DNA from 2 places in the Pectobacterium peruviense genome. Region 2 is predicted to be linked to the other one. Evidence: predicted binding sites of a transcription regulator. Region 2 holds the regulator's gene; the other holds the start of a gene.
What was found. The regulator sigma-54, encoded in region 2, starts transcription at its own class of promoters, with help from an activator protein. The targets are predictions, from matches to a motif close to GTTGGCACANNTTTCGCTNT.
Positions count from the first base shown of each region.

Region 1: a site for sigma-54 is predicted at 2,571-2,590, ahead of glnK (P-II family nitrogen regulator). Genes of this name have one in related genera too.

Region 1 is NZ_CP161826.1:3,631,035-3,635,254, forward strand. Features, by position in the region: gene tesB (acyl-CoA thioesterase II) at 1-701, shown strand, start outside; gene amtB (ammonium transporter AmtB) at 820-2,106, opposite strand; gene glnK (P-II family nitrogen regulator) at 2,146-2,484, opposite strand; gene DUT67_RS16470 (SmdB family multidrug efflux ABC transporter permease/ATP-binding protein) at 2,845-4,220, opposite strand, start outside.
Region 2 is NZ_CP161826.1:4,549,681-4,553,900, reverse strand. Features, by position in the region: gene rapZ (RNase adapter RapZ) at 1-282, opposite strand, end outside; gene ptsN (PTS IIA-like nitrogen regulatory protein PtsN) at 443-916, opposite strand; gene hpf (ribosome hibernation promoting factor) at 1,014-1,301, opposite strand; gene rpoN (RNA polymerase factor sigma-54) at 1,325-2,758, opposite strand; gene lptB (LPS export ABC transporter ATP-binding protein) at 2,808-3,533, opposite strand; gene lptA (lipopolysaccharide ABC transporter substrate-binding protein LptA) at 3,537-4,109, opposite strand; gene lptC (LPS export ABC transporter periplasmic protein LptC) at 4,090-4,220, opposite strand, start outside.

The DNA.
Region 1 (4,220 bases), 920 kb from region 2:
GCAACATTCACTCTTTTCATAGCTACTTTTTGTTACCCGGCGATAGTCAGAAACCGATTATTTATGACGTTGAAAACCTGCGCGATGGCAACAGTTTCAGCGCTCGCCGCGTTAGCGCTATCCAGAATGGTCGCCCCATTTTTTATATGACCGCCTCATTTCAAAGCCATGAGGAAGGTTTTGAGCACCAAAATGTGATGCCAGATGTCGCACCGCCAGAGGCGCTGAGATCCGAGCAAGAAATCGCACAAGATATGCAGCATCTTCTTCCACCCCGCTTTCGCGATAAATTTATTCAGGCCAGCCCGATAGAGATGCGCCCGGTTAAATTCCATAACCCGCTCAAGGGCGAAGTAGACGAGCCAGTACGACACGTTTGGTGCCGTGCCAGCAGCCCGTTGCCGGACGATAAGCGTATTCACCAATATCTGCTTGGCTATACGTCTGACTGCAATTTCCTACTCACCGCCTTACAACCTCATGGCGTTGGCTTTTTGGAACCGGGTATGCAGGTCGCCACGATCGATCACTCAATGTGGTTCCACCGTGATTTCCGGCTGGACGACTGGCTGCTCTATACCGTGGAAAGCACATCCGCATCCGGCGCTCGTGGCTTCGTTCGTGGGCAATTCTATACTCGAGAAGGCGTGCTGGTTGCATCCAGCGTGCAGGAAGGCGTGATGCGTCGTCGCCAGCAGTAAATCTGCTGACAAACCGTATTACAACGCTAAAACAACGCAGTTTGAACAACGTTAGCCGTAAAACAAAACAGGCGTGGAGTTTCCTCCACGCCTGTTCACTGTATCTGAACTGCCTTACTTATTGGTTGTAAGCGCTCTCGCCATGGCTGTTAACATCCAGACCTTCGCGCTCTTGCTCTTCAGGTACACGCAGACCGACGATCATATCCGCTACCTTGAAGGCGACAAATGCCACCACGCCAGACCACACCAGACAAACAATCACGCTGAACAGCTGTACCCAAACCTGATGTGCCATTGTCACACCTTCTGCATAGCCCGTTCCACCCAGCGATGCCGACGTGAATACCCCCGTCAAGATACAACCAACGATACCGCACACGCCGTGAACACCGAACACATCACACGGGTCATCCACACGCAGCCATCTTTTCAGTACCGTTACGCCCCACAGGCCTGCAACACCACCAGCCAGACCGATGATCAGAGCGCCACCCACACCAACCGTACCCGCCGCTGGGGTAATTGCCACCAGACCTGCGATACAGCCAGAGCACGCCCCCAACAGAGAAGGCTTACCGCGCACCAACCACTCACCGCCAACCCATGCCAGAATCGCAGCAGCAGTTGCAACAACCGTGTTCAGGAAAGCCAGAGCAGCGACACCGTTCGCAGCACCCGCAGAACCCGCATTGAAACCAAACCAGCCGATATACAGAATCGCGGTACCGATAAACACCATTGGCAGGTTGTGCGGTTTGAAGGCTTCTTTACCAAAACCAGCACGTTTACCCAGCAGGTAAGCACCAACCAACCCAGCAACCGCGGCGTTGATGTGAACGACCGTACCACCAGCAAAGTCTAATGCGCCATCCGCCGCCAGATAGCCACCGCCCCATACCATGTGCGTCATTGGCAGGTAAGAGAATGTCAGCCACAGCCCAACAAAAATCAGCACAGCAGAGAAACGAATACGCTCAGCGATCGCCCCGACAATCAACGCAACGGTGATACAGGCGAAGGAAGCTTGATAAGCCACATGCACAAACTGGTAGTAGGTGCCGCTGATGGACTCAATCCCAATGCCTTTCAGCATAAACGTACTGAAACCACCGAAGAAGGCGTTACCTTCGCTGAAGGCCAGGCTATACCCGTAAACTACCCACAGGATACAGACCATCGCGAACGTTACGCTTACTTGCGTCATCATGGACAGAACGTTCTTAGAACGGATCAGGCCGCCATAAAACAGTGCGATGCCCGGTATAGTCATAAAGAGTACCAATGCGGTACAAATCATAATAAAAGCGTTATCCGCTTTATCAATCGTCGGTGTCGCAGCCATTGCCCAGGACGGGAGTAATGCCGCCACACCGAGACCTAATGAAGAGAGTAGTTTTTTCATTTTCATCCATCCCTATTTACGTATCTACGCTAGGTGTTGTTAAAGTGCGGCTTCGTCAGTTTCACCCGTACGAATACGGATAACCCTTTGCAACTCGGCGACAAAAATTTTGCCATCACCAATTTTTCCGGTGTACGCGGCTTTGCTGATGACGTCGATCACTTCGTCCAGTTGGTCGTCTGCAATCGCGATATCAATTTTTACCTTGGGTAAAAAGTTAACGCTGTATTCTGCGCCACGATATAGCTCCGCGTGCCCTTTCTGACGACCAAATCCTTTCACCTCAGTGACGGTGAGCCCCTGGATGCCGACAGAAGATAACGCTTCACGTACATCTTCCAGCTTGAATGGTTTTATCACCACAGTAACCAGTTTCATTTATCTTCCCCCTAGCCATTACGTTCAGGCTTTCGCCCGCCACTTGTTCGATTACGTACTCTATGAAGTCGGTCTACGTCATGATTAAAGCAAACGGTGTGCCATAAATGATTTATCTGGCATAAATCAGGAGGGAGAACGCGATTAGAGAGAGAAAAGTGCAAAAAGCAAACGCGACAGGACTGGAATAGTGAAGAATTCGGAGCAAGAATTGCACTAAATTAGTGCATGGAGGGTATTTTTAGTGCAGAGCGAGTAAAAACCAGAATCACGATGCTTACTGATGGTGCGAAGCGATGCGTAGACTGTTGGTCTGCACCATACGAGGCAGTGCAGACCGTGGCATTACCGATAATCGTGTTATGCAGGGCAAGATTCCGTGCTGATGGCAGCGAGATCCTCTCCGGCTAGCTGTAATTGATACATTTGATAATAGCGCCCCTGCTGTTGCAGCAGTTGCTCGTGCGTTCCCCGCTCAACCGTTTGCCCATGATGGAGCACCATAATCGTGTCAGCCTCAACGATAGTGGAAAGCCGATGGGCGATGATAATCAAGGTCGTCTGTTCCCTGATGATACGTAGCGCCTTTTGCACCGCCTGCTCCGTACCTGAGTCGATATTCGCAGTGGCCTCATCGAGAATCAGGATTTTAGGCGTTTGCACCAAGACTCGCGCAATCGCTAACAGCTGTTTTTGTCCGGTAGACAGGTTGTTCCCTTGTTCGCCGATGCGCGTATGCAATCCTTCAGGAAAATCTCGAACCAGTTCAGCAAGCTGTACCACTTCCAGCACGTGCCAGACGGCCTCTTCGCTGATATCACGTCCCAGCGTCACATTCACAAACATGGACTCCGCCAGCACAACGGGATCCTGTTGGACCATTGCCACATTTTGGCGCAAAACGGTATGAGAGAGCGTCGATAACGGCCGACCATCAAGCTGAATTTCACCCTCATCTGGCGCGTAATACCCCATAAGCAAGCTCGCTAGTGTACTTTTCCCACTACCGGTATGCCCGACTAAAGCGACAAATCCGCGATCAGGTATCGTCAGAGAAATATTCTGTAGCACACGTTTCTCTGTGCCATATGAGAAAGAGACATCGTCAATATCGACACGCCCGGTAACCAGAGGACGCTCGTCATTGCCGTAGGTCTGCTTTTTGCCATCCATCAGTTCAAAGATACGTTCACCAGCGACGACCGCCTGCTGCAACATGGATTGCTGGGTAGTCAACTCAATCAGTGGTTCATTCAGGCGGCCAAGGTAGTTGATAAACGCGTACAGAACCCCAACGCCAACCGATCCCATCGAGCTAAAACCAAATTGCATCAACAAGCCACACAGTACCATCGCGGCAAATAAGCTCAGCAGCGGCCGCAGCAGAAAACCTTCCAGACGCAAGGCCTTCATACGCGCTTCATAATGTTTATGGCTGGCTGCCCCCAACTTCTTGCCAAAGTGTGCCTGCTGGCGAAATTGTTGAATGACGCCCATGCCATTGATCACTTCGTTGAAACCATCGTTAATGTCCGCCAGATAGCTTCGCACCTTGCGCACCGTCGGCGTACTAAAGCGGTGGTACAGCACCATGACCGTTGCGACCGCGGGGAAAATCATCAGCGCGACGAGCGCCATCTGCCAGTTCAGACTGAACATCGCCACCAGCATTGCACCAACCAACGCCGCACTACGTAATACCGTTGACACCACCATGACGTACAGATCTCTAACTA
Region 2 (4,220 bases):
ACGGATCAACGTATTGCGATCGGCATCCAGAAACAGTAGTTGAGGTGAGAAACTTGGTGGCAGTTGCTCCATGGCGTGCTCAAAGATTTCCGGCGATTCCGGCATATTGCGCACGTCAATGCTGACCGCTGCGGAAATGTTACGTGCCGCAAGCGTATTAGCCAGTTCTGGCAGTAGCACCACGGGTAGATTATCTACGCAGTAGAACCCCATATCTTCCAATGCGCGCAGGGCGACAGATTTCCCTGAACCTGAGCGACCACTGACAATCATCAGCACCATCTGACGACTCCCCTCTGGCAATGTGATGGCGAATTTTCATTGCCGCTGTTTTTATAAAGTGATGTATAGCTAAAAAAATGACGGCTTAGCGCACGGATTGCAAGCATTCTCTGACTCTACAGCGAATTGCCCGTCATCGTGAATATGACGATTATCCGGTTCAACCGGCTTCCGTCATAATCTGGTACAGCTCTTCATCGCTTTGCGCCGCACGCAGGCGTCGGCAAACCGTTTTATCCGCCAGCCGCTTGGCAACAAGCGACAGGGTATGTAAATGGGTTTTACATTGTTCCGCGGGAACCAGCAAGGCAAAAAGCAGATCAACGGCCTGATTATCAATGGCATCGAAAGCGATCGGTTGCTCTAACTGAATGAAAACACCGATGGCGCCCAGCGCATTATCGTCTTCCAGCTTACCGTGAGGAATGGCAATGCCGCCGCCGATTCCCGTACTGCCCATACGTTCCCGGGTGAGAATGGCATCGAAGATAATCTGCGAAGGAATATTGAGCTGCTTAGCGGCCAGCTCACTGATAATTTCCAATGCCCGTTTCTTACTCTGGCAGTGGACGGTGCTTCGGGTGCACTCAGGACGTAATACGGTGCTGAGTTGCAATACGGGATCGTGGCTCATTTTATTTTCACTTAACGACGCTTTCACTTCTGGTGATCCCGACCCACCATGTTAGATGGGCCGAGTTTGTTCCTTTACCAAACGGCAAAGGAGAAAATTAGTGCTGCTTAAGTTTATCTTTATGCTTATTAAGCTGTCTCGCCAGCTTATCAATCAATAAATCTATCGCGGCGTACATATCTTCCGCTTCAGAGGTTGCATGCAGCTCCCCACCATTAACGTGGAGCGTGGCCTCGGCAATTTGCTGAACTTTTTCCACTCTCAATACCACATTGACCTGATTAATCCGGTCAAAATACTGCTCTAATTTGGCAAATTTTCCATTCACAAAATCACGCAGCGGTTCAGTGATCTCGATGTGGTGTCCGGTAATGTTGAGCTGCATAGTGTCTTCCTTCTCTGTTGAGATCAAATCAGTTGTTTACGCTGATTTGATGGTGGGATAGATAAAGACTCTCGGTATTTTGCAACGGTACGGCGCGCCACGATGATGCCCTGATCGGAGAGCAAGGCAGTAAGCTTGCTATCGCTGAGTGGCTTCACGGGGTTTTCCGCTGCAATAAGCTTCTTCACCAGCGCGCGAATTGCCGTTGATGAGGCTTCTCCGCCGCTATCGGTATTTACGTGGCTGGAGAAGAAATATTTTAGCTCAAAAATGCCGCGTGGACTGTGCAGGAACTTCTGTGTCGTCACGCGTGAGATAGTGGATTCATGCATATCCACCGCCTGCGCGATGTCTGCCAGTACCATGGGCTTCATGAATTCTTCACCCTGCTCAAAGAAATCCTGCTGTTGCTCGACGATACAGCGGGTTACTTTCAGCAGCGTGTCATTGCGACTTTCCAGGCTTTTGATGAGCCAACGCGCTTCTTGCAGGTTGCTACGGATAAATTGGCCGTCGCTGTCGTTGCGCGAGCTGTTACCCAACGCCGCGTATTGCTGGTTAATCTGTAGGCGGGGAACGCTATCAGTATTCAGTTCAACGGCCCAGACGCCCTGAACTTTGCGCACCAGCACGTCAGGGATCACGTATTCGGATTCACCCGTGTTGATCGACTGCCCAGGACGTGGATCGAGCGATTGGATCAGCGCCAGCGCTTCTTTCAGCACTTCTTCTTTCAGACGAGTAACGCGGATCAGGCTACGGAAATCATGGTTGGCTAATAGATCGAGATGATCGCTGACGATCAGGCGCGCTTCGGCCAGTCGTGGCGTGCTGTCATCAAATTGAGAAAGCTGTACCAGCAGACAATCACGCAGATCGCGGGCGGCAACGCCAACGGGATCGAAGCGTTGAACGCGCTTAAGTACAGCTTCGACTTCTTCCAGCGTCACGTCGTCGTCACCGATGCTGTCGAGGATGTCCCCCAGCGGCACGGTCAGGTAACCAGTGTTGTCTACCGCATCGACGATAGAAGTCGCAATGGCCGCGTCGGTGTCTGAAAATGGCGTCAGCTCAACCTGCCACATCAGGTAATCCTGAAGCGTTTGCGTGGTTTCGCCTTGATAAATAGGGAGTTCTTCATCGCGATAGTCAGAGCCAGTGCCCGACGGCGTGCCTGCGGAGTAGATCTCATCCCAGGTGGCATCGAGCGGCAATTCTTCCGGCATGTCCCTTTGCTCAAGGGCTTCACCGGTATCCAGTGAATCGCTATCTGCCTTTTCAAATGACTCGATTTCGTCGTGCTGATCCGTTTGTTCGAGCAACGGATTGCTTTCCAGCGCCAGTTGAATCTCCTGTTGCAATTCAAGCGTGGACAGTTGCAACAGGCGGATCGCCTGTTGGAGCTGTGGAGTCATGGCCAGTTGCTGGCTAAGCCTGAGTTGCAAACCTTGCTTCATAAATCGCGCTAACGTCCCATAAGTACTGCAAAGAGAAAATATTACCCTATCAGAGTCGGAAGCCTTCGCCCAGATAGACGCGTTTCACCTGTTCATCGGCCAAAATTTCGGTCGGTGAACCGTGGGCGATCAGATTGCCCTGACTCACGATATAGGCTCGTTCACAGACATCAAGCGTTTCGCGGACGTTATGATCGGTAATCAACACGCCAAGCCCGCTGTCACGCAGATGCTCAATGATTTTTTTAATATCCAGTACGGAGATCGGGTCTACGCCCGCAAACGGTTCATCCAGCAGGATGAATTTCGGATTTGCTGCCAGCGCGCGCGCAATCTCTACGCGGCGTCTTTCCCCACCGGACAGCGATTGTCCCAGACTATCGCGCAAATGAATAATATGGAATTCTTCCATCAGTTCGTTGGCACGATCTTCCTGCTGCTCGGTTGTCAGATCTTTACGGATCTGTAACACCGCCATCAGATTGTCATAGACGCTTAAGCGACGGAAAATAGAGGCTTCCTGCGGCAAATAACCGATGCCACGTAGGGCACGTTCGTGCAGGGGAAGCAGGCTGATGTCATCGTCGTCAATGACGATGCGGCCTTCATCACGCGGGACGATGCCGACGACCATGTAGAACGTGGTCGTTTTACCGGCACCGTTCGGCCCGAGCAGGCCGACGATTTCACCGGAATTGACGGTGAGGCTGACGTTTTCCACGACCTTACGGCCTTTGTACGCCTTGGCCAGATTTTCTGCGGTTAATGTTGCCATAACTTATTCAGTGACCCGTGGTTGCGGTTGCTGAGAACGAGAAGGCTGGTTCTTATTCTCTTTCTCCTGAAGCTGAGAGGGGACTAACACCGTCGTCACGCGTTTTCCTTTGTCGCTGGTCGCTTCCATCTGCTGTTGTTTCACCAGATAAGTGATGCGATCGCCTTTTACATTGCTGTCCTGCTGTTCCAGATAGGCATTGCCTGTCAGCACCAGAAAGTCAGTGGCCAGCTCGTAGCGGATTTTCTGCGCGTGACCTTTCACCGGTTTGCCGTTGTCCTGCATCTGGTAGAACGTCACAGGATTACCGTAACCTTCCACCACTTCACTGCCTTGCGCGCCCTGTGGACGCGTCACGACGACCTTGTCGGCTTTCACTTCAATCGTCCCTTGCTTAACGACAACATTGCCGGTGAACGTCACCGTGTTGCCCTGCATGTCTAGAGATTGCTGTGCTGAATCAATGTGAATAGGTTGGTTGCTATCGCCGGTGACGGCAAAGGCGGAAACGCTGACGGCAAACAGCGAGCTGGCGATCAGGGTGTTACGCATCAGGTTATTGGTTTTGGATTTCATAAGAGGTTTTTACCTTTTCGATCAACTCGGCCGTTTTGTTACGCAGATTTCCGCGCATTTTCATTCCGCTTGAGGTAAAGCTGGTGCCGTACAGGGTGACTTCATCATCGG